Regions from separate parts of the Streptomyces sp. NPDC012794 genome, predicted to be linked through region 1. Evidence: riboswitches for the same ligand, from Rfam matches in the RefSeq annotation. Region 1 holds a riboswitch; each other region holds the start of a gene.

Region 1 (6,913 bases):
GCTGGTGGCACGGCGGAAATACGTGTTCCTCTGCACCAATGCCGTCCTGCTCCGGAAGAAGATCGAGAAGTTCACCCCCTCGCCCTACTTCGCCTTCGCCGTCCACATCGACGGCCTGCGCGAACGCCACGACGAATCCGTAGCCAAGGAAGGCGTCTTCGACGAGGCGGTCGCAGCCATCAAGGAGGCGAAGCGCCGCGGATTCCGCGTGACGACCAACTCCACCTTCTTCAACACCGACACCCCGCAGACGATCATCGAGGTCCTGAACTTCCTCAATGACGACCTCCAGGTCGACGAGATGATGATCTCGCCCGCCTACGCCTACGAAAAGGCACCCGACCAGGAGCACTTCCTGGGCGTCGAACAGACCCGGGAACTCTTCAGGAAGGCCTTCGCCGGCGGCAACCGGCGCCGCTGGCGGCTCAACCACTCCCCGCTCTTCCTCGACTTCCTGGAGGGCAAGGCCGATTTCCCCTGCACCGCCTGGGCCATTCCCAATTACTCCCTCTTCGGCTGGCAGCGCCCCTGCTACCTGATGAGCGACGGCTACGTGCCCACGTACCGGGAGCTGATCGAGGACACCGACTGGAGCAAGTACGGCCGCGGCAAGGACCCCCGTTGCGCGAACTGCATGGCGCACTGCGGCTACGAGCCCACCGCCGTCCTCGCCACCATGGGATCCCTGAAGGAGTCCCTGCGCGCCGCCCGCGAGACGGTGGGCGGCAACAGGGAACCGTCGGCATGACCCCCGGACAGGACGGGCGCCGGGGCTTCGACCTCGCCGCGCTGCTGGCCGAGCGCGGCGGGGAGCGCTACGAGCTGCACGCCCGCCACCTCAACCACCAGCTGCCCCGGATGCTGCACACCATCGGCTTCGACAAGGTCTACGAGCGGGCCGAGGGAGCCCACTTCTGGGACGCCGAGGGCAACGACTACCTCGACATGCTGGCCGGGTTCGGGGTGATGGGCCTCGGCCGTCACCACCCGGTGGTGCGCCAGGCCCTGCACGACGTCCTGGACGCCCAGCTCGCCGACCTGACCCGCTTCGACTGCCAGCCGCTGCCCGGACTGCTGGCCGAGAAGCTGCTCTCGTACAGCCCGCACCTCGACCGGGTCTTCTTCGGCAACAGCGGCACGGAGGCGGTGGAGACCGCCCTGAAGTTCGCCCGGTACGCCACCGGACGGCCCAGGATCCTCTACTGCGACCACGCCTTCCACGGGCTGACCACGGGCTCGCTGTCCGTCAACGGCGAAGGAGGCTTCCGCGAGGGATTCGCCCCGCTGCTCCCCGACACCAAGATCGCGCTCGGGGACCTGGCGGCGCTCGAACGGGAACTCGCGCGCGGGGACGTGGCCGCCTTCGTGGTGGAACCGGTCCAGGGCAAGGGGGTGCACGCGGCCCCGCCCGGGTTCCTGCTCGCCGCGCAGGAGCTGCTGCACCGGCACAAGGCGCTCCTCATCGCCGACGAGGTGCAGACCGGCCTCGGACGGACCGGGGACTTCTACGCGTACCAGCACGAGCCCGGGGTGGAACCGGACCTGGTGTGCGTGGCCAAGGCCCTCTCCGGTGGCTACGTGCCCGTCGGCGCGACCCTGGGCAAGGACTGGATCTTCCAGAAGGTGTACTCGTCCATGGACCGGGTGCTGGTGCACTCGGCCAGCTTCGGCTCCAACGCCCAGGCGATGGCGGCCGGGCTGGCGGTGCTGTCGGTCGTGGAGGACGAGGAGCTGGTGGCCAACGCCCGGGCCATGGGCGACCTGCTGCGCGGACGCCTCGCGGCGCTCGTGGACCGGTACGAGCTGCTGCACGAGGTGCGCGGGCGCGGGCTGATGATCGGCATCGAGTTCGGCAGGCCCTCCTCCCTGGGCCTGCGCAGCCGCTGGGCGGTGCTCCAGGCGGCCCGCAAGGGGCTGTTCGCCCAGATGGTCGTGGTGCCTCTGCTGCGCAGGCACCGGATCCTCACCCAGGTCTCCGGGGACCACCTGGAGGTCATCAAGCTCATCCCGCCGCTCGTCGTGGACGAGGCGGACGTGGAGCGGTTCGTCGGCGCCTTCCAGGAGGTCATGGACGAGGCGCACGGTGGGGGCGGGCTCATGTGGGACTTCGGCAGGACCCTAATGAAGCAGGCGGTCGGCAACCGCTGAGGCGCCGGCCGGAGGGGGTCCGCCCGCGCCCCCTCCGGCCGCCGTCCGTACCCCTTCCGACCGCCGTGCGCACTCCTCCCGGCCGGCCCCTCCGGCCGCCGTCCGGTCCCCGCGGCTCAGTCCAGGAGCCTGTCCCGCAGCCGCTCCAGGGTCTCGGGGGCCAGCGCCAGCCCCTCGGCGAGGTAGCGGTCGACGCCGCCCCACCGTTCGTCGATGGCCGTGAAGGCCTCCAGCAGGTACTCCCCGCGGGCGTCGAAGAGGGGCGCCAGCAGTTCCATCACCTCGGGGGAGCGGGCCTCGGGCGCGTCGCTGCCCCGGCGCACCCGGTAGCGGTTGTGCGGGGCGCTGGACTCCAGGTAGTCCGCCACGATCGCCTCGCGCTCCACGCCCAGGGCGAGCAGCGTCACCGCGACCGACAGCCCCGCCCGGTCCTTGCCGGCGGCGCAGTGCATGAGCGCCGGCACGCTGTCCTGCGCGAGCGCGTGCACGACGCGGCTCTGTTCGGCGGTGCGGGTCTCGATGATCGTGCGGTACGAGGCCCTCATGCGGGCGGCCGCCCTGCCCTCCCCCAGGAGGCCGCGGAGCTGGTCGAGCTCGCCGTCGCGGACCATCCTCCAGAACTCGCGGCCGTCGGCGGGGTCCGTGAGCGGAATGTTCACATTGCGCACGCCCGGCAGTTCGACGTCCGGGCCCTCCAGGGCGTGGTCGGCTTCGTTGCGGAAGTCGAAGACGGTGTGCAGTCCCAGCGATCCGAGGAACTCTGCGTCGGTTTCGGTGGCATGCGCGAGATGTCCGCTTCGAAACAGTCGTCCCGGCCTGACCCTCCGTCCGTCGATGGTCGGCAACCCGCCCACATCACGGAAGTTGCGCACTCCGGTCAGCTCCGCACCGGGCTGGTGTCCGGCCGGAAGGGGCTGGGGTATCTGCTGGGTCACGTGTACTCCTCCGCGTGGTCCTGTGGTGTCCGAATTGATCCGGTTGGGAGCAACTTGCCGTATGTGGAGGCGAGATCGGGCAGGGTCCCGTGAGCCAGATCATACGGTGACCGTGTGTGCCTGATCGCGAAAACCGAATTCCCTTGTGGAGGGGGTTGTTGATGGTGCGGAATGGACGCAGGGTGACCGGAATTCCATTGAACCTTCATATCTGTGATTGCGTCAGGAAATTCGTGGCTTGTTGCCCGGCGCCCCGCTCGATTACCTTCGCGATCGATCCGGGTGGACCGCCTAATCCTGCCGCCGCCCGGGAACCGCACCCGACCATCGCGCGCGGCAGGAGCGGGGGAACCAGGTAGGCCGCTGTTCCGGAGCGATTCCGGCGCAGCTAGGGGTGAAGCCGAACCCGTGCTCCGCACGTACGGCCGGACATCTCCAGTCCGAACCCGACAGCTCACCTCGCAGGCGCCGGAGAGGAATCCGCCATGCCCGCAAAGGGTAAGCACCGCCGTCCCAAGTCCCGTTCGATATCCCGTGGTCTCGCCGTCGCCGGAACCGGCGGAGCGGCCCTCGCGCTCCCGCTGATGGGGGCCGTCGGCGCCCACGCCGCCCCGGGCGCCGCCCCGGCCGAGGCCGCGCCCGCGCAGAGTGCGCAGGCCCCCGAGGCCCTCCCGTCGCAGGCACCCGCCGCCGCACCCGCCGTCTACACGGTCGTGCCGGGCGACTACCTCTCCAAGATCGCCGCCGAGCGCCGGCTGGACGGCGGCTGGGAGCGCCTGTACGCCGACAACCGCGAGGCCGTCGGCGCCGACCCGTCCCTCATCCACCCGGGCCTGAAGCTGACCCTCGGCGGCGGCCAGGGTGCGGCCCCCGCCCCGAAGGCCCCTGCGGCGCCGGCCGAGGGATCCTCGAGCGGCGCTCCGGTCGCCCCCAAGGGCAAGGCCGGCGGGACCTCGTCCCCGAAGGGCACCGCGCAGGGCACGGCCAAGGGCTCCGGCGCGGCGGGCCGCCCCTCCGGCGGCACGGCCGCCCAGGGCTCCGGCGCCGCCGCCAAGAGCGAGAAGGCCCCCGCGCCCGCCACCGCCTCCGGGTTCACCGCCCCCGTCACCGGCGGCGTCTCCACCCAGTACCGGGCGAGCGGAGCCATGTGGTCCTCCGGTTACCACACCGGCGTCGACTTCATCGCGCGCACCGGCACCACCGTGAAGGCCGTCGGCGCGGGCACCGTCGTTTCCGCAGGCTGGGGCGGCGCGTACGGCAACGAGGTCGTCATCAAGCACGCCGACGGCAAGTACTCCCAGTACGCCCACCTCTCCTCGCTGTCCGTCTCGGCGGGCCAGAGCGTCACCGGCGGCCAGACCATCGGCCTCTCCGGCGCGACCGGCAACGTGACCGGCCCGCACCTCCACTTCGAGATCCGAACGGGCCCGTCCTACGGCTCGGACGTCAGCCCGCTCGCCTACCTCCGCTCCAAGGGCGTGAGCATCTGACGGCACCCGCCGTCGGCACGGTGACGCGCGTGGGGCCGGGACCCGAGGGGGGTCCCGGCCCCACGTGTACTTATTCCTTATCCCCTGCGTGGTATAGATCACGGCCCGTCAACCCCTTATTACGTTGGCGTAGGTTGGTTGCCAAGGTGAAGGATGTCTTTCCGTGGCAGCGACGAAGACGACACTGAAGACCATCGGCTCGTACGCGGCGATCGGGGACAGCTTCACCGAGGGCGTGGGGGACCCGGGACCCGGGGATTCTTACCTCGGCTGGGCGGACCGGCTCGCCGTGCTCCTGGCCGATCAGCGCGACGAGCACGACTTCCGCTACGCGAACCTGGCCGTGCGGGGCAAGCTCCTCGACCAGATCGTGGCCGACCAGGTCCCCAGGGCCAAGGAACTCGCACCGGACCTCGTCAGTTTCTGCGCGGGCGGCAACGACATCATCCGCCCCGGCAGCGACCCGGACGACGTCGCGGAACGGTTCGAGGCGGCCGTGGCCGACCTCACGAATTCCGTCGGCCTGGTGATGGTGACGACCGGCTTCGACACCCGGGGCGTGCCGGTGCTCAAGCACCTGCGCGGCAAGGTCGCGACGTACAGCGCGCACGTCCGCGCCATCGCCGACCGGTACGGCTGCCCCGTGCTCGACCTCTGGTCCCTGAAGTCCGTACAGGACCGGCGGGCCTGGGACGGCGACCGGCTCCACCTCTCGCCCGAGGGGCACACCCGCGTCGCGCTGCGCGCCGCGCAGGTCCTCGGCTACGAGGTGCCGACCGACCCGGACCAGCCCTGGCCGCCGGTCCCGCCGCGCGGTTCGGTGGACGTGACCCGGGACAACATCCAGTGGGCGCGCGAGCACCTCGTACCGTGGATCGGCCGCCGGCTGCGCGGGGAGTCCTCCGGCGACCACGTCGAGGCCAAGCGCCCGGACCTGCTGCCGCTGTAGCGCGGGCGTGGGGGAGGAGCGGGTGACGGTCGCGACACCGGTCCGGGCGCGGCGCGGCGGAATCCTCCGGGGCCGGTGGACGTTGGGATGGTCGTAGTCGTACGACCGTCCCTGCCTGCACCTTCCCAGGAGGCGCCTTGACCGGCTCCCTTCCCCCGCGTCCCCGGCTGCGCGCCCTGCGGCCCGAAACCTTCGGCGCGGACCCCTCCGGCGCACGGCTGGAGCGGATCCTGCGCTCGCCGAACTTCGCCGACGGCGTCTTCCAGAATCCGGTCGGGGCGCGGATCAGGCCCTCCGGGTCGATGGTGGAGTTCGCGAAGACCTACTTCGACAAGGCGCAGCGGGTCCGGCGCAGCCCCGGCGCGCCGATCCCCGTGCACCCGACCACCCTCGCCGACCTGGCCAAGCCGCCGGCGAGCGGGCTGCGCCTGACCTGGATGGGCCACTCCAGTGTGCTCGCGGAGATCGACGGCCGCCGCGTGCTCTTCGACCCGGTGTGGGGCGAGCGGTGCTCCCCCTTCCCCTTCGCCGGTCCCAAGCGGCTCCACCCGGTCCCCGTGCCCCTGGCCTCGCTGGGCGCCGTCGACGTCGTCGTGATCTCCCACGACCACTACGACCACCTCGACCTCCCCACCATCAAGGCCCTGGCCGGCACGGACACGGTCTTCGCGGTCCCCCTCGGCGTCGGCGCGCACCTCGAGCGCTGGGGCGTCTCCGCGGACCGGATGCGCGAGCTGGACTGGAACGAGGCCACCGAGGTCGCCGGGCTCACGCTCACCGCCACCCCCGCCCGGCACTTCTGCGGACGCGGCCTGCGCAACCAGCAGTTCACCCTGTGGGCCTCCTGGGTCGTGAGCGGCGGGGAGCACCGGATCTTCCACAGCGGCGACACCGGCTACTTCCCCGGCTTCAAGGAGATCGGCGCCGAGCACGGGCCGTTCGACGCCACGATGATCCAGATCGGCGCCTACTCCGAGCACTGGCCCGAGGACCACACGGACTACGTACCGCTGCCCGGCGGGTGGCCGGACATTCACATGACCCCCCAGGAAGGCGTCCAGGCCCACCTCGACCTGCAAGGCTCCAAGCCGCACGGTGTGCTGCTGCCGATCCACTGGGGCACCTTCAACCTGGCCTTCCACGCCTGGGCCGAGCCGGGTGAATGGACGGTCGACGCCGCCGAGGAGGCGGGCCAGCCGGTGGCGGTCCCCCGTCCCGGCGAGCCCTTCGAGCCCGCCGGCAGGCTGCCGGCGGAGCCGTGGTGGCGTCCGGTCTCCCACCCGATCGCCCGGCCCTGGCGTCGCCCCGAGCCGGTGGAGACCGCAGGCGACGGGTCCCGCGCGCAGGAACTGGACCTCGCCGAAGAGCGGTGACGGCTCCGGGCGCGGCTA
Region 2 (6,913 bases), on a different contig from region 1:
GGCGGACCGGGGCGAACCAGTGCAAGCTGGGGAGGGTCGAACGGCGGTGGATCCGGGCCGAAGGGCGGGCCCGAGCATTCCGGACGGCGTGAGAGACTGGTCTAGACAACCGCAAGAACCTGAAGGGCATCACCATGGCAGAGCGCCGCGTCAACGTCGGTTGGGCCGAGGGCCTGCACGCTCGTCCCGCCTCGATCTTCGTCCGGGCGACGACCGCCTCCGGCGTCCCGGTGACCATCGCGAAGGCGGGCGGCGACCCCGTCAACGCCGCGTCGATGCTGGCGGTCCTGGGCCTGGGCGCCCAGGGCGGCGAGGAGATCGTCCTGGCTTCGGACGCCGAGGGCGCTGACGTCGCGCTCGACCGCCTCGCGAAGCTGGTCGCCGAGGGTCTCGAGGAGCTCCCCGAGACCGTCTGACCCCTTCGGGTCCGGTACGCCGGAAGCCGCGGTCCCCACCCACCACCCCGGGGACCGCGGCTTCCGCGTTTTCCGGCGCCGCCCGGACGACGGGCGACGGGAGGGCGGAAGAGCGGGACGACGGAAGAGCGGGACCGCGGAAAGCAGGGGCCCTTTCCGCACCTCCGGGAAATTCCGAATTCGCGCAGGGGAAACTGAGCAGGGCGCGGTAATGCCGGACGGGAAATCGAGGGAAGCCCGGCCCACACGGATATCCCTCCGTTGTATACGGGACGTGTTAATGCGGAGCGCTCGCCGTGTTTACGGCAGGTTGCGGATTCCTCACCCTCGGCCGGTGCGCCTCGGCCGCCCGCTGCGCGTGCAGCGCGGTCAGGGCCCTGGCCCGCTCCGCGTCCCCGCGCGCGACCGCGTCCACGATCGCGCCGTGCTCCGCCCAGCACTCCACGGGCTGCGCGGGGGCCTGCACCACGTACATCCAGGCGATCTTGCGCCGGGTCTGCGTCAGCAGGGCGATCAGCCCCGGGCTGGCCGAGGCCTGGGCCAGCGTCTCGTGGAACCAGCTCCCCAGGGCGCGCAGGTCCTCCCCCTGGGCCCGTCCGGCCCTCTCCCGGCCCAGCCTGACCAGCCCCCGCAGCACCTTCAGGTGGCCGTCGGTGCGCCGGCGGGCGGCCCGGGAGGCGGCGAGCGGCTCCAGCAGCATCCGCAGCTCCAGCAGGTCGGCGGCCTCCTGCTCGGTCGGCTCGGCCACACAGGCTCCGGCGTGCCGCCGGGTGGTGACGAAGCCCTCGGACTCCAGGGTCCGCAGCGCCTCACGGACCGGGACGCGCGAGACCCCGTAGCGGCGGGCGAGCACCTCCTCGGTCAGCCGGCCGCCCGGCCCGAAGAATCCGGAGACGATATCGTCGCGAATCGCTGTGCACACCGCGTGCGCCGGAATACGCAAGGCCGGACCTCCGCTGGGTTTCGGTTCGGTTTATCGTGGCCGTGCTGCGACTCTATTGCAACACGCGATATTTTCCGAGGAAAGTCCGGAAATCCGAAACGAAGAAGGCCCCGGCTCTGGGAGCCGGGGCCTTCTTCGTTGAAGCGTAAAACGTGAAACGTGACGCGTGTCAGATGCCGACGCCGCGGTTGCGCAGGTACGTCAGCGGGTTGATGTCCGAGCCGTACGAGGCGCCCGTGCGGGCCTCGAAGTGCAGGTGCGCGCCGCTGGAGTTGCCGGTGTTGCCCGACAGGCCGATGACCGTGCCGGCGCCGACCTGCTCGCCGACGGAGACGTTCAGCGAGGACATGTGCCCGTACTGGGTGTAGGTGCCGTCGTTGTGGCGGATGACGACGTTGTTGCCGTATGCGCCACCCCAGCCGGCCTCGACGACGGTGCCCGCGCCAACGGCGTGCACGGAGGTGCCCTGGCCGACGGCGAAGTCGATGCCCGTGTGGCTGCCGGAGGACCACATGCCGCCGCCCGCGCCGTACTGGGTGGTGACGGAGGCGCTGACCGGGGCCACGAAGGCGTTGGAGCGCTTGCGCTCCTCCTCCTTGGCCTTGGCCTCGGCGGCCTCACGCTCGGCCTTGGCCTTGGCCTCGGCGGCCTCGGCGGCACGCTTGGCCTCGGCGGCCCGCTGCTTCGCCTCGGCCTCGGCCTGCGCCTGGGCGGCGACGGCCTCGGCGGCGCGCTGCTGGGACTCGGCCTGGACCTTGATGTCGTCCTGGAGACCGTCGGCGACGACGATCGAGTTCTGACCGGTGTCCTCCATGGACGGAGCGCCGCTGTTGTCCGCCGCGAAGGCCGGAGCGGCCAGGGTGCCGACCACGCCCGTGGTGGCGAGGGCGGCGATGCCGGCGTAGCCGGCGGTCTTGCGGCTCAGACGGCTGGAACCACGGTGCTTACCAGAACCGGCGGCACGACTGCCAAACGCCATGAAGGGGGTGATCCTTTCCTTCCCTCTCGCCTACCGGGTTAGCTGACGGGTTCGGAGCAGGAAGGTCTCCTACGGGCCTCCTCTTGCGAGGGGGTCCGATTCACCCCAGGGACGCATGTGGGTCCCCGGCTCCCCAGGCTCGCGCCTGACGGGGACTCGGCGATCGCTGTCCGGTGCCGCGGGTGCGGCGGGTACGAACTGACGAACAGCACGGCCGACGCTAGGCGGATCGTCAGTCAATCGCCAAACAGACGAGCGCTTTTGTTGCGTACGCCACACCGCATACACGCAGCCACTCCACCAAACGGACAAAGGGGGCTTCGGCGGATGTTCCGCCGAAGCCCCCTGGAAACGGGGCCGGTTGCCGGCCCGTCTCAGACGGTGCGCCGCTCAGTTGGAGACGACGGTGACCTCGCCGATCCCGAGGGCCAGGACGGGCTCCTCGATCTGCGCGGCGTCGCCCACCAGGATGGTGACCAGACGGTCCACCGGGAAGGCGCTCACCACGGCCGAAGTGGCTTCCGCCGTACCGGTTTCGGCCAGCCGCGCGTACAGCCGCGCCTGGTAGTCGTCCGGCAGCTCCTGCTCCACCTGGTCGGCGAGCGTGCCGGCGACCGAGGCGGCCGTCTCGAACTTCAGCGGGGCCACGCCCACCAGGTTCTGCACCGCCACGTCCCGCTCGGCGTCGGTCAGTCCGCCCTCCGCGAGGGTGCGCAGCACCTTCCAGAGGTCCTCCAGCGCGGGACCCGTGTTGGGGGTGTCCACCGAACCGCTGATGGCGAGCATCGAGGCGCCCTTGCCGTCGGCGGTCGAACGCAGGACCTGCCCGAAGGCCCGCACGCCGTACGTGTAGCCCTTCTCCTCGCGCAGCACCTTGTCCAGGCGGGAGGTGAGGGTGCCGCCGAGGCAGTAGGTGCCGAGCACCTGCGGGGCCCAGACGATGTCGTGCCGGTCCGGGCCGATCCGGCCGATCAGCAACTGCGTCTGGACGGCTCCCGGCCGGTCCACGATGACCACGCGGCCCCGGTCGTCGGCCGTCACCGGCGGGACGGGGCGGGGCGCGGCCGTGTCGCCCGTCCACGTACCCAGGGTGTCCGCCAGCAGGGCGTCCAGATCGATGCCGGTCAGGTCGCCGACCACCACGGCGGTGGTGGTGGAGGGGCGTACGTGCGCCTCGTAGAAGGCGCGTACGGCCCCGGCGTCGATCCGCGCGACCGTCTCCTCGGTGCCCTGGCGCGGGCGGGACATGCGCAGCGTCGCGGGGAACAGCTCCTTGGAGAGCTCCTTGGCGGCGCGGCGCTGCGGGTTGGCCAGCTCGTGCGGGATCTCGTCGAGCCGGTTGCGCACCAGTCGGTCGACCTCGCTGTCTGCGAAGGCGGGCGCGCTCAGGGCCTCGGCGAGCAGCGCGAGCGCCTTGGGCAGCCGGGAGGCCGGGACCTCCAGGGAGACCCGCAGGCCGGGGTGGTCGGCGTGGGCGTCGAGCGTGGCGCCGCAGCGCTCCAGCTCGGCGGCGAACTCCTCGGCGGAGTGCTTGTCGGTGCCCTCCGAGAGGGCGCGGGCCATGATGGTGGCCACCCCGTCGAGGCCCTCGGGCTCGGCGTCCAGCGGGGCCGCGAGGTTGACCTCGACCGCCACCACCTGCTGGCCGGGGCGGTGGCAGCGCAGCAGGGTCAGGCCGTTGGGGAGCGTGGAACGCTCGGGGGCCGGGAAGGCCCACGGCTTCGCCTCGCCGGCCTGCGGCCGCGGGTGGAAGGTCATCGTGACGGCTGCGGTGTCGCTCACTGCTCCGCCCCCTCGTTCTCGTCGTGCTGCTCGGTCTCGTGGGCCTCGGCGCCGGCCAGCGGCTCGTAGACCAGTACCGCGCGGTTGTCGGGGCGCAGCCGGGCCGCGGCCACGGCCTGCACCTCCTCGGCGGTGACGTCCAGCACCCGCTGGACGGCGGTCAGGGCCAGCTGCGGGTCGCCGAACAGCACCGCGAAGCGGCACAGTTCGTCGGCCCGTCCGGCCACCGTGCTCAGCCGGTCCAGCCACTCGCGCTCCAGCTGCGCCTGCGCCCGCTCCATCTCCTCGGCCGTCGGGCCCTCGGCGGCGAACCGCGCGAGCTCCTCGTCGACGGCCGCCTCGATGGCGGGCACCTCGACGCCGCTGGAGGTCTTGACGTCCAGCCAGCCCAGCGAGGGCGCGCCGGCCAGGCGCAGCATGCCGAAGCCGGCCGCGACGGCCGTCTGGTCGCGGCGTACCAGGCGGTTGTGCAGGCGGGAGGACTCGCCACCGCCCAGCACGGTCAGTGCCACGTCGGCGGCGTCGCACTCGCGGGTGCCGTCGTGCGGCAGGCGGTAGGCGGCCATCAGCGCGCGCGCCGGGACCTCCTCGACAATCTCCTCGCGCAGCTGCCCGCCCATGATCTCGGGGAGCGTGCCGTCGCGCGGCGGCTGCTTGCCGTCGTGCGCCGGGATGGTGCCGAAGTACTTCTCGATCCAGGCGAGGGTCCGCTCGGGGTCGATGTCGCCCACGACCGAAAGCACGGCGTTGTTGGGCGCGTAGTACGTACGGAAGAAGTGGCGCGCGTCCTCCAGGGAGGCGGCGTCCAGGTCGGCCATCGAGCCGATCGGGGTGTGGTGGTACGGGTGGCCCTCCGGGTAGGCGAGGGCGGTCAGCTTCTCGAAGGCGGTGCCGTACGGAACGTTGTCGTAGCGCTGGCGGCGCTCGTTCTTGACGACGTCGCGCTGGTTCTCCATGGACTCCTCGTCCAGGGCGGCCAGCAGCGAGCCCATGCGGTCCGCCTCCAGCCACAGGGCGAGTTCCAGCTGGTGCGCCGGCATCGTCTCGAAGTAATTGGTGCGCTCGAAGCTGGTGGTGCCGTTCAGGGAGCCGCCGGCGCCCTGGACGAGCTCGAAGTGGCCGTTGCCCGGTACGCTCGCCGAACCCTGGAACATCAGGTGCTCGAAGAGGTGAGCCAGACCGGTCCGCCCCTTGACTTCATGGCGCGAGCCGACGTCGTACCAGAGGCAGACGGCGGCGACCGGAGTGAGGTGGTCCTCGGACAGCACCACGCGCAGGCCGTTGGCCAGCCGGTGCTCGGTCGCTGTCAGGCTGCCGGAGCCGGCCTGAGCTGTGGCCGTGTGACCCATGGGCATGTGGTCCCTTCGATCGCGATGCAGAGATTTCTGTCAGACCTGCCACTGTATGCAAGCGCACCGACGGCCGGAGAAGTTCCCGGGTCACTCCCCCGACTCCGTACGGGGGACCCCCGGGGTCGGAGTCCGCGTTGTCGGTGCGTCGGGCCACAATGGTCCGCGTCAACCCCGCCAGATCCACCCAGTACACCCGAACCTTGGTTAAGGAGCCGCGCAGCGATGGCCCGCCGCAGCACGAAGACCCCGCCGCCGGAGGACTTCGAGGAGAGGATCCTCGACATCGACGTCGTCGATGAGATGCAGGGCTCCTTCCTTGAGTACGCCTACTCCGTGATCTACTCCCGCGCCCTGCCGGACGCGCGGGACGGGATGAAGCCGGTGCACCGGCGCATCGTCTACCAGATGAACGAGATGGGCCTGCGCCCCGACCGGGGGTACGTGAAGTGCGCACGCGTCGTCGGCGAGGTGATGGGCAAGCTGCACCCGCACGGCGACGCGTCGATCTACGACGCCCTCGTGCGCATGGCCCAGCCCTTCTCGATGCGGCTGCCGCTGGTCGACGGCCACGGCAACTTCGGCTCGCTCGGCAACGACGACCCGCCGGCCGCGATGCGTTACACCGAGTGCCGGATGGCCGACGCCACGTCGCTGATGACGGAGTCGATCGACGAGGACACGGTCGACTTCACCGCCAACTACGACGGTCAGGAGCGCGAGCCGGTCGCGCTGCCCGCCGCCTACCCGAACCTGCTGGTCAACGGCGCGTCCGGGATCGCGGTCGGCATGGCCACGAACATGCCCCCGCACAATCTGGGCGAGGTCATCGCGGCCGCCCGCCACCTGATCCGCCACCCGCAGGCGGACCTGGAGGCGCTCATGCGCTTCGTGCCGGGCCCGGACCTGCCCACGGGCGGCCGGATCGTGGGACTGTCCGGGATCAAGGACGCGTACGAGAACGGCCGCGGCACGTTCAAGATCCGCGCGACGGTGGCCGTGGAGAACGTGACGGCGCGCCGCAAGGGCCTGGTCGTCACCGAACTGCCGTTCGCGGTGGGCCCCGAGAAGGTCATCGCGAAGATCAAGGACCTGGTCGGCTCGAAGAAGCTCCAGGGCATCGCCGACGTCAAGGACCTCACCGACCGCTCGCACGGCCTGCGCCTGGTCATCGAGATCAAGAACGGCTTCCACCCGGAGGCGGTGCTGGAGCAGCTCTACAAGCTGACGCCGATGGAGGAGTCCTTCGGCATCAACAACGTGGCGCTGGTGGACGGCCAGCCGCTGACGCTCGGCCTCAAGGAGCTGCTCGAGGTCTACCTCGACCACCGCTTCGAGGTCGTCCGGCGGCGCAGCGAGTTCCGCCGCACCAAGCGCCGCGACCGCCTGCACCTGGTCGAGGGCCTGCTGGTCGCGCTCATCGACATCGACGAGGTCATCCGGC
Region 3 (6,913 bases), on a different contig from region 1:
TACGACCTGCCGGGCGCGCGGCTGCTGGACCTGGTGCAGGTCATGGACCGGGTGCGCCGCGAGTGCCCCTGGACCTCGCGCCAGACCCACGAGGGCCTGGTGAAGTACGCCATCGAGGAGGCGTACGAGCTGGTCGAGGCGATCGAGGACGGCGACCGGGACGCACTGCGCGAAGAGCTCGGCGACGTCCTGCTCCAGGTGGTCTTCCACGCGCGCATCGCCGAGGAGGAGGGCGGCGGCGAGGACGGCGCGGAGGCCTTCTCCATCGACGACGTCGCGGGCGACCTCGTCGACAAGCTGATCCGGCGCCACCCCCACGTGTTCGGGGACGCCACCGCGGAGTCCCCGGACGACGTCCGCGCCCACTGGCAGGCCACGAAGGCGGTCGAGAAGCAGCGGGACTCGGTCACCGACGGGATCCCGCTGGGCCAGCCCGGCCTGGCGCTCGCGGCCAAGCTCGCGGGGCGGGCCCGTACGGGCGGGGTGGCCGTGGAGCTGCCCCGGGGCGAGGGCGTCGGGTACGAGCTGCTGGAGCTGGCGGCGCGCGCCGAGGCGTCGGGGACCGACCCCGAGACGGCGCTGCGCGCGGCGGCCCGCGTCTACCGGGACGCGATCCGGGCGGCCGAGGGAGCCGGCGAGTAGCCCGTCGGCATCGGGCCGCCGGCGGTTTGCCCGCCGGCGTCGGCCCGCCGCCCGGGGTCAGTACGGGCGGGGGGCACGGCCCGACGGGTCGTGCCAGTGCGGGGCCGGGCGGTGCAGGAACCATTCGCCGAAGCCCAGCGGCCGGGTGCCGGGGGCGCCGCCGAGGGGGAGCGCGTCGTGGAAGAGCCGGTCGGGGCGGGCCCCGAGCTCCTCCAGGAGGTGGACGGTCTCCTCGATGAACCGCGCCGGCCCGCTGAGGTAGACGTCCTGCTCCCGCCACAGGCCGCGGTGGCCGAGCGCGGTCGCCAGCCGGGCGGTGGCCTGGTTGCGGTGCTGTCCGGGGGCGGGGGTGATGTAGGTGGCGCCGAGCCAGGGGCAGGCGGCGGCGTGCCCGTCGATCAGGGGCCGGTCGTAGAGGTGCGCGGAGTCCCGGGCGACCACGAAGAGCCGTACGTCGTGGTCGGGAGGGTGCTGGACGAGTTCCTCCAGCAGGGCCCGTACGGGCGCCCAGCCGGTGCCGGCGGCGATGAGGGTGAGGGGGCGGTCCTCGCGGCGCAGGGTGAGCCGGCCGCCGGGGGCGCCGAGCCTCAGCACCTCGCCGGGCAGGACGTCGCGGACCAGGGCGGTGCTGAGCCGGCCGCCGTCGATCCGGCTGACGTGCAGGTCGACGGTGCCGTCGGGGCGGGGGGCGTTGCCGAGGGAGTACGTGCGCCAGGTCACCGGGACGCGGTCGCTGCTCACGCTCACGTACTGGCCCGGCCGGTAGGGCAGCGGGACGCGCGGGGCGAGGGTCAGTACGCCGATGTCCTCTCCGTACCGGAGGTGGCGCACGACCTCGGCGTCCCACCAGGGGGGTTCGTCGCTCTCGGCGGCGCCGGCGGTCATCGCGTCGGCGATGCGCCGGTAGGCCTCGGACCAGGCCTTCTCGACGGCCGGGGACCAGGCGGCGCCGGAGGTCTCGGCGAGGGCGGCGAGCAGGCTGGTGCCGACGGCGGCGTAGTGCCCGGGGCCGACGAGGAACTTGCGGTGGTCGCGTCCGAGGTCGCGTAGATAGGGGAGCAGGGTCTCGCTCTCCAGGTGGTCGACGACATGGGTCAGGGCGGCGAAGAGCCGGTCGCGCTGGCGCTCCATGTCCTCGGAGGAGGCCGGGAAGAGTTCGCGGAGCCCGGGGTTGTGCCAGAAGAGGTGGGAGTAGAAGTACTTGACCGCGTGTTCGGCCCGTCTCTCCACCACCGCGAAACTGCTCTTCAAGATCCTCACGTCCACAGGACCGACAGTAGGAGCGCCGCGGAACCCGGCGTCAAGTGATCTCCGATCTGCGGACAGCCGCGACGAAGCGGTCATATGGGATGGCCGGTGGTGGGCCGGGATACGGTCGACGGGTGCACGATCAGACCCCCGCCGCCCCGTCCGACCCGTCCCGCCCCCAGGGGCCGACGCTCTTCGACTGGGAGTTCGCGACCGACCCCTACCCCGCCTACGCCTGGCTGCGCGAGCACTCCCCGGTGCACCGCACCAAGCTCCCCAGCGGGGTGGAGGCCTGGCTGGTGACCCGGTACGCGGACGCCCGCCAGGCCCTCGCCGACCAGCGGCTGAGCAAGAACCCGGCGCACCACGCGGAGCCGGCGCACGCCAAGGGCAAGACCGGGATCCCGGGGGAGCGCAAGGCGGAGCTGATGACGCACCTTTTGAACATCGACCCGCCGGACCACACCCGGCTGCGGCGGCTGGTGTCGAAGGCGTTCACCCCGCGCCGCGTGGCCGAGTTCGCCCCGCGCGTGCAGGAGCTGACCGACGACCTCATCGACCGGATCGTGGCGAGGGCGCGGGCCGAGGGGAAGGGGGAGGCGGACCTCATCCACGAGTTCGCCTTCCCCCTCCCCATCTACGCCATCTGCGAGATGCTCGGCGTACCGCGGGAGGACCAGGACGACTTCCGGGACTGGGCCGGGATGATGATCCGGCACGGGGGCGGACCGCGCGGCGGCGTGGCCCGCTCCGTGAAGCGGATGCGCACCTATCTCGGGGAACTCATCCACCGCAAGCGGGATGATCTGGGCAATGACCTCATCTCCGATCTGATCCGGGCAAGTGACCACGGAGACCATCTGACGGAGGCCGAGGCCACGGCGATGGCCTTCATCCTGCTCTTCGCGGGCTTCGAGACGACCGTGAACCTCATCGGCAACGGCATCCACTCCCTCTTCATGAACCCGGACCAGCGCGAGCGCCTCCAGGCCTCCCTCGCGGCCGGGGAGAGCGCGCTGCTGGAGACCGGCGTCGAGGAACTGCTGCGCTACGACGGCCCCGTGGAGCTCGCCACCTGGCGGTTCGCCACCCGGCCGCTGACCCTCGGAGGCCAGGAGATCGCGGCCGGGGACCCGGTGCTCGTGGTCCTCGCGGCGGCCGACCGCGATCCGGAGCGGTTCGACGGGCCGGACACCCTCGACCTCGCCCGGAGTGACAATCAGCACCTCGGATACGGCCACGGGATCCATTACTGCCTCGGCGCTCCGCTCGCCCGTCTCGAAGGCCAGACGGCACTCGGGACTTTGCTGAAGCGTCTGCCGGATCTGGAACTTGCCGTTCCCCCCACGGACCTGCGCTGGCGCGGCGGGCTCATCATGCGTGGCCTGCGCACCCTCCCGGTCCGGTTTACAGTCCCGAACGCCTGAGGGCGCGCGCGAAGCGGAACTGACCGGAAGTCAGTCCACTCCCGAACTTGTGACATCCGTTCGAAGGCGGCTAGGTTCTGCCGTTACCCCGCCGTTATACGAAAGGTGCAGTCTCATGCTTCCCGGGAACGGCCGCCACAGACGCCCCCGCCAGGTACCCGCGATCGTCGTCACCGCAGGAGTCACCGGCTCCGCGCTGGCCATGCCGCTGCTCGCCGCCACCGGCGCGAGCGCGGCCGACACCGCCACGTGGGACAAGGTCGCCGACTGCGAGAGCGGCGGCACCTGGAGCGCGAACTCCGGCAGCGGCGCCTACGGCGGGCTGCAGTTCACGCTGGAGCAGTGGAAGAACGCGGGCGGGCTCGCCTACGCGGAGCGCCCGGACCTCGCCAGCCGCTCCCAGCAGATCGCGGTCGCCGAGCGGGTGCTGGCCTCCCAGGGCCCCCAGGCGTGGCCGCTGTGCTCCGCCTCGGCCGGGCTGACCCAGCAGGGGCCGACGCCCGAGGTGGACCCGGGCGACAACAAGAACCCGGGGCCCGTCGCGCCCACCCCGACCCGGCCGGACGAATCGGTGCCGGTCACCGGCAAGGGCAAGCCCTCCACGGACTTCGGGGCCCCGACCCCGGCGCCGAACAGCCCGTCCACCGGCCCGAGCGTGCTGCCGGACTACCCGCTCGGCCCCTCCAGCGGACTGCCCGTCATGCCCGAGCCGGACTTCACCGTCCAGCCCACCACGCCCCCGGTCTCCCCGACCGCCCCGGGCACCCCCGTCGCCCCGGTCTCCCCGACCGCGCCGGGCACCCCGACCTCCCCGGCCGGCCCGACGGCCCCGGCCGTCCCGGGCCTCACGCCGACGGCCCCGGCCGTCCCGGGCGCGCCGTCCGGCACGCCGTCGGCCACCCCGTCCGCCGAGGCGGGCGACGGCGGGGGCAAGCACCGCGGTCCGGCCGCCGTCGAGCTCCCGGCGGCGCCTGGCGCGGCGTCAGCCGCCCCCGGCGATCCCACGTACACCGTGAAGCCGGGCGACAGCCTCGCGGCCATCGCGGACGCCAAGGGGCTCAAGGGGGGCTGGAACGAGCTCTACAAGGCCAACGAGCAGGTCATCGGCGGGGACGCGGACCTCATCAAGCCGGGCCAGAACCTGGATCTAACCAAGGAATAGGGGCAGTTCGGGCATCCAATAAGACTTGAATGTCCGTTATCGGTAAATGAGACATGCATCTCTTCCGGTCAACTGGCGTGTCTCGTTCCGGAACTTCCGCAAACCCCGCTCCGACCTGCGCAAACGCGCCTTTGAGGAACGCAAGTAGGCCGGTTTCTCCCCAAAATCACACGTTGAACATCGGGGAGAGACCTGTCTACCTTCTGAATCGCTCGCCACCGCGGGCTCCTTCGACCGCATCGCCGAATCCTGCCGGCGGACGGAGGGAACAGTCGTCGCGCAAGCGCCGAAGGCAGGAGCGGGGGAACCAAGGTAGGCGCCGGGAGAGGCCGTTGTGATGCGGCCGCGTACCGGCTAGGGGTGAAGACACGCGCCGCGCCGCGTGACCGGGCAACTCATCCGCCCGAACCCGACAGCTCACCTCGAAGGCGTCGGTGAGGAGAAATCCATGCTGCTTTCCGGCAAGGGCAAGCACCGCCGCGGCTCCAAGGCCGTCCGCATCGTCACGCTCGCCGGTGTCGCCGGTGTCGCCGTCGCGGCCCCGCTGATGGCCGCGGGCACCGCCAGCGCCGCCACCGCGTCCGAGTGGGACAAGGTCGCCGCCTGCGAGTCCGGCGGCAACTGGTCCATCAACACCGGCAACGGCTACTACGGCGGTCTGCAGTTCTCGGCCTCCACCTGGGCGGCGTACGGCGGCAAGGCCTACGCCTCGCAGGCCAACCAGGCCAGCAAGGCCCAGCAGATAGCCATCGCCGAGAAGGTCCTCAAGGGCCAGGGCAAGGGCGCCTGGCCGCACTGCGGCGTCGGCCTGTCCAACTCCGCGTACAGCGGCGGCGGCACGGCCACCCCGGCCAAGCCGAAGCCCGCCACCAAGCCCGCCCCGGCCAAGCCGGCCCCGGCCAAGCCCGCCCCGGCGAAGCCGTCCAAGCCGAAGGCCGACACCGAGACCAAGGGCTCCGGCTCCGGCTCGGGCAACTGGACCCCGGCCAAGCCGTCGACCCCGAAGACCGAGGCCCCGAAGACGGGCAACGGCTCCTACGTGGTCAAGGAGGGCGACACTCTCGGCACCATCGCCGACGCCCACAAGGTCAAGGGCGGCTGGGAGAAGCTCTTCGAGCTCAACAAGGACACCGTGTCCGACGCCGACCTGATCTTCCCGGGCCAGAAGCTGAAGCTCGCCTGAACGTCCGCGTAACACTCGCGGCACCCCGCAGCATCCCCACCGCCCGGCGCGTATCCACCCACGCGCCGGGCGGCGGCATGTCGTGCGCCGGTACCCGCATACCGGAACCGGACCTCCGGCTTCCGATGCCGCTCCCGCCGCGGAACGCGCGGGAGCACGGGCCCTATGTCCCGGAAGGCGGGCATTCGGCACCTTTTTCGTCCCAGGACCCGGGCGGTCGGGCAGCCCACCGCCCCGAGCCGGTTAGGCTCTAGTCGGCGGGGCCGTCCCACGGCCCCACGCCACCGCACACCCAGCGTCACATCCCAGAAGGAGATGCTCGTGCCGTCCATCGACGTCGTCGTAGCCCGGGAAATCCTGGACTCCCGAGGCAACCCCACGGTCGAGGTCGAGGTGGGCCTCGACGACGGCAGCACCGGCCGTGCTGCCGTTCCGTCCGGCGCCTCCACCGGTGCCTTCGAGGCCATCGAGCTCCGTGACGGTGACCCCAACCGTTACATGGGCAAGGGCGTGGAGAAGGCCGTCCTCGCCGTCATCGAGCAGATCGGCCCGGAGCTCGTCGGCTACGACGCCACCGAGCAGCGCCTGATCGACCAGGCCATGTTCGACCTCGACGCCACCGACAACAAGGGCTCGCTCGGCGCCAACGCCATCCTCGGCGTCTCCCTGGCCGTCGCGCACGCCGCGTCCGAGGCCTCGGACCTGCCGCTGTTCCGCTACCTCGGCGGCCCGAACGCGCACCTGCTGCCCGTTCCGATGATGAACATCCTCAACGGTGGGTCGCACGCCGACTCCAACGTCGACATCCAGGAGTTCATGATCGCCCCGATCGGCGCGGAGTCCTTCTCCGAGGCGCTGCGCTGGGGTGCCGAGGTCTACCACACCCTCAAGAAGGTTTTGCACACCAAGGGCCTGTCCACCGGCCTGGGCGACGAGGGCGGCTTCGCCCCGAACCTGGAGTCCAACCGCGCCGCGCTCGACCTCATCATCGAGGCCGTCAAGCAGGCCGGCTACACGCCGGGCAAGGACATCGCGCTCGCGCTCGACGTCGCCGCGTCCGAGTTCTACAAGGACGGCAAGTACGAGTTCGAGGGCCAGTCCCGCTCGGCCGCCGAGATGACGGACTACTACGCCGAGCTCGTCGACGCGTACCCGCTGGTCTCCATCGAGGACCCGCTGTTCGAGGACGACTGGGCCGGCTGGAAGACCATCACCGACCGCCTGGGCTCCAAGGTCCAGATCGTCGGCGAC

The links. A riboswitch is a leader RNA that binds a small molecule or an ion and turns the genes downstream of it on or off. The one in region 1 is predicted to bind cyclic di-AMP.
Region 2: another riboswitch for cyclic di-AMP. It lies ahead of ACFY7H_RS15700 (M23 family metallopeptidase); the one in region 1 lies ahead of ACFY7H_RS00600 (peptidoglycan DD-metalloendopeptidase family protein).
Region 3: another riboswitch for cyclic di-AMP. It lies ahead of ACFY7H_RS18445 (transglycosylase family protein); the one in region 1 lies ahead of ACFY7H_RS00600 (peptidoglycan DD-metalloendopeptidase family protein).

What each region holds. Positions count from the first base shown of each region.
Region 1 covers NZ_JBIBCI010000001.1:124,044-130,956, forward strand. Annotated here, with positions in the region: gene hpnH (adenosyl-hopene transferase HpnH) at 1-748, shown strand, start outside; gene ACFY7H_RS00590 (aspartate aminotransferase family protein) at 745-2,148, shown strand; gene ACFY7H_RS00595 (tyrosine-protein phosphatase) at 2,265-3,083, opposite strand; cyclic di-AMP (ydaO/yuaA leader) riboswitch at 3,362-3,564, shown strand; gene ACFY7H_RS00600 (peptidoglycan DD-metalloendopeptidase family protein) at 3,569-4,573, shown strand; gene ACFY7H_RS00605 (SGNH/GDSL hydrolase family protein) at 4,737-5,522, shown strand; gene ACFY7H_RS00610 (MBL fold metallo-hydrolase) at 5,660-6,895, shown strand; gene ACFY7H_RS00615 (winged helix-turn-helix domain-containing protein) at 6,911-6,913, opposite strand, start outside.
Region 2 covers NZ_JBIBCI010000007.1:117,057-123,969, reverse strand. Annotated here, with positions in the region: gene ACFY7H_RS15710 (HPr family phosphocarrier protein) at 135-416, shown strand; gene ACFY7H_RS15705 (GntR family transcriptional regulator) at 694-1,359, opposite strand; gene ACFY7H_RS15700 (M23 family metallopeptidase) at 1,529-2,338, opposite strand; cyclic di-AMP (ydaO/yuaA leader) riboswitch at 2,351-2,510, opposite strand; gene ACFY7H_RS15695 (M16 family metallopeptidase) at 2,729-4,096, opposite strand; gene ACFY7H_RS15690 (M16 family metallopeptidase) at 4,117-5,469, opposite strand; gene ACFY7H_RS15685 (DNA topoisomerase (ATP-hydrolyzing) subunit A) at 5,695-6,913, shown strand, end outside.
Region 3 covers NZ_JBIBCI010000009.1:59,369-66,281, reverse strand. Annotated here, with positions in the region: gene ACFY7H_RS18465 (nucleoside triphosphate pyrophosphohydrolase) at 1-642, shown strand, start outside; gene ACFY7H_RS18460 (globin domain-containing protein) at 700-1,902, opposite strand; gene ACFY7H_RS18455 (cytochrome P450) at 2,025-3,317, shown strand; gene ACFY7H_RS18450 (transglycosylase family protein) at 3,433-4,479, shown strand; cyclic di-AMP (ydaO/yuaA leader) riboswitch at 4,754-4,925, shown strand; gene ACFY7H_RS18445 (transglycosylase family protein) at 4,928-5,662, shown strand; gene eno (phosphopyruvate hydratase) at 5,978-6,913, shown strand, end outside.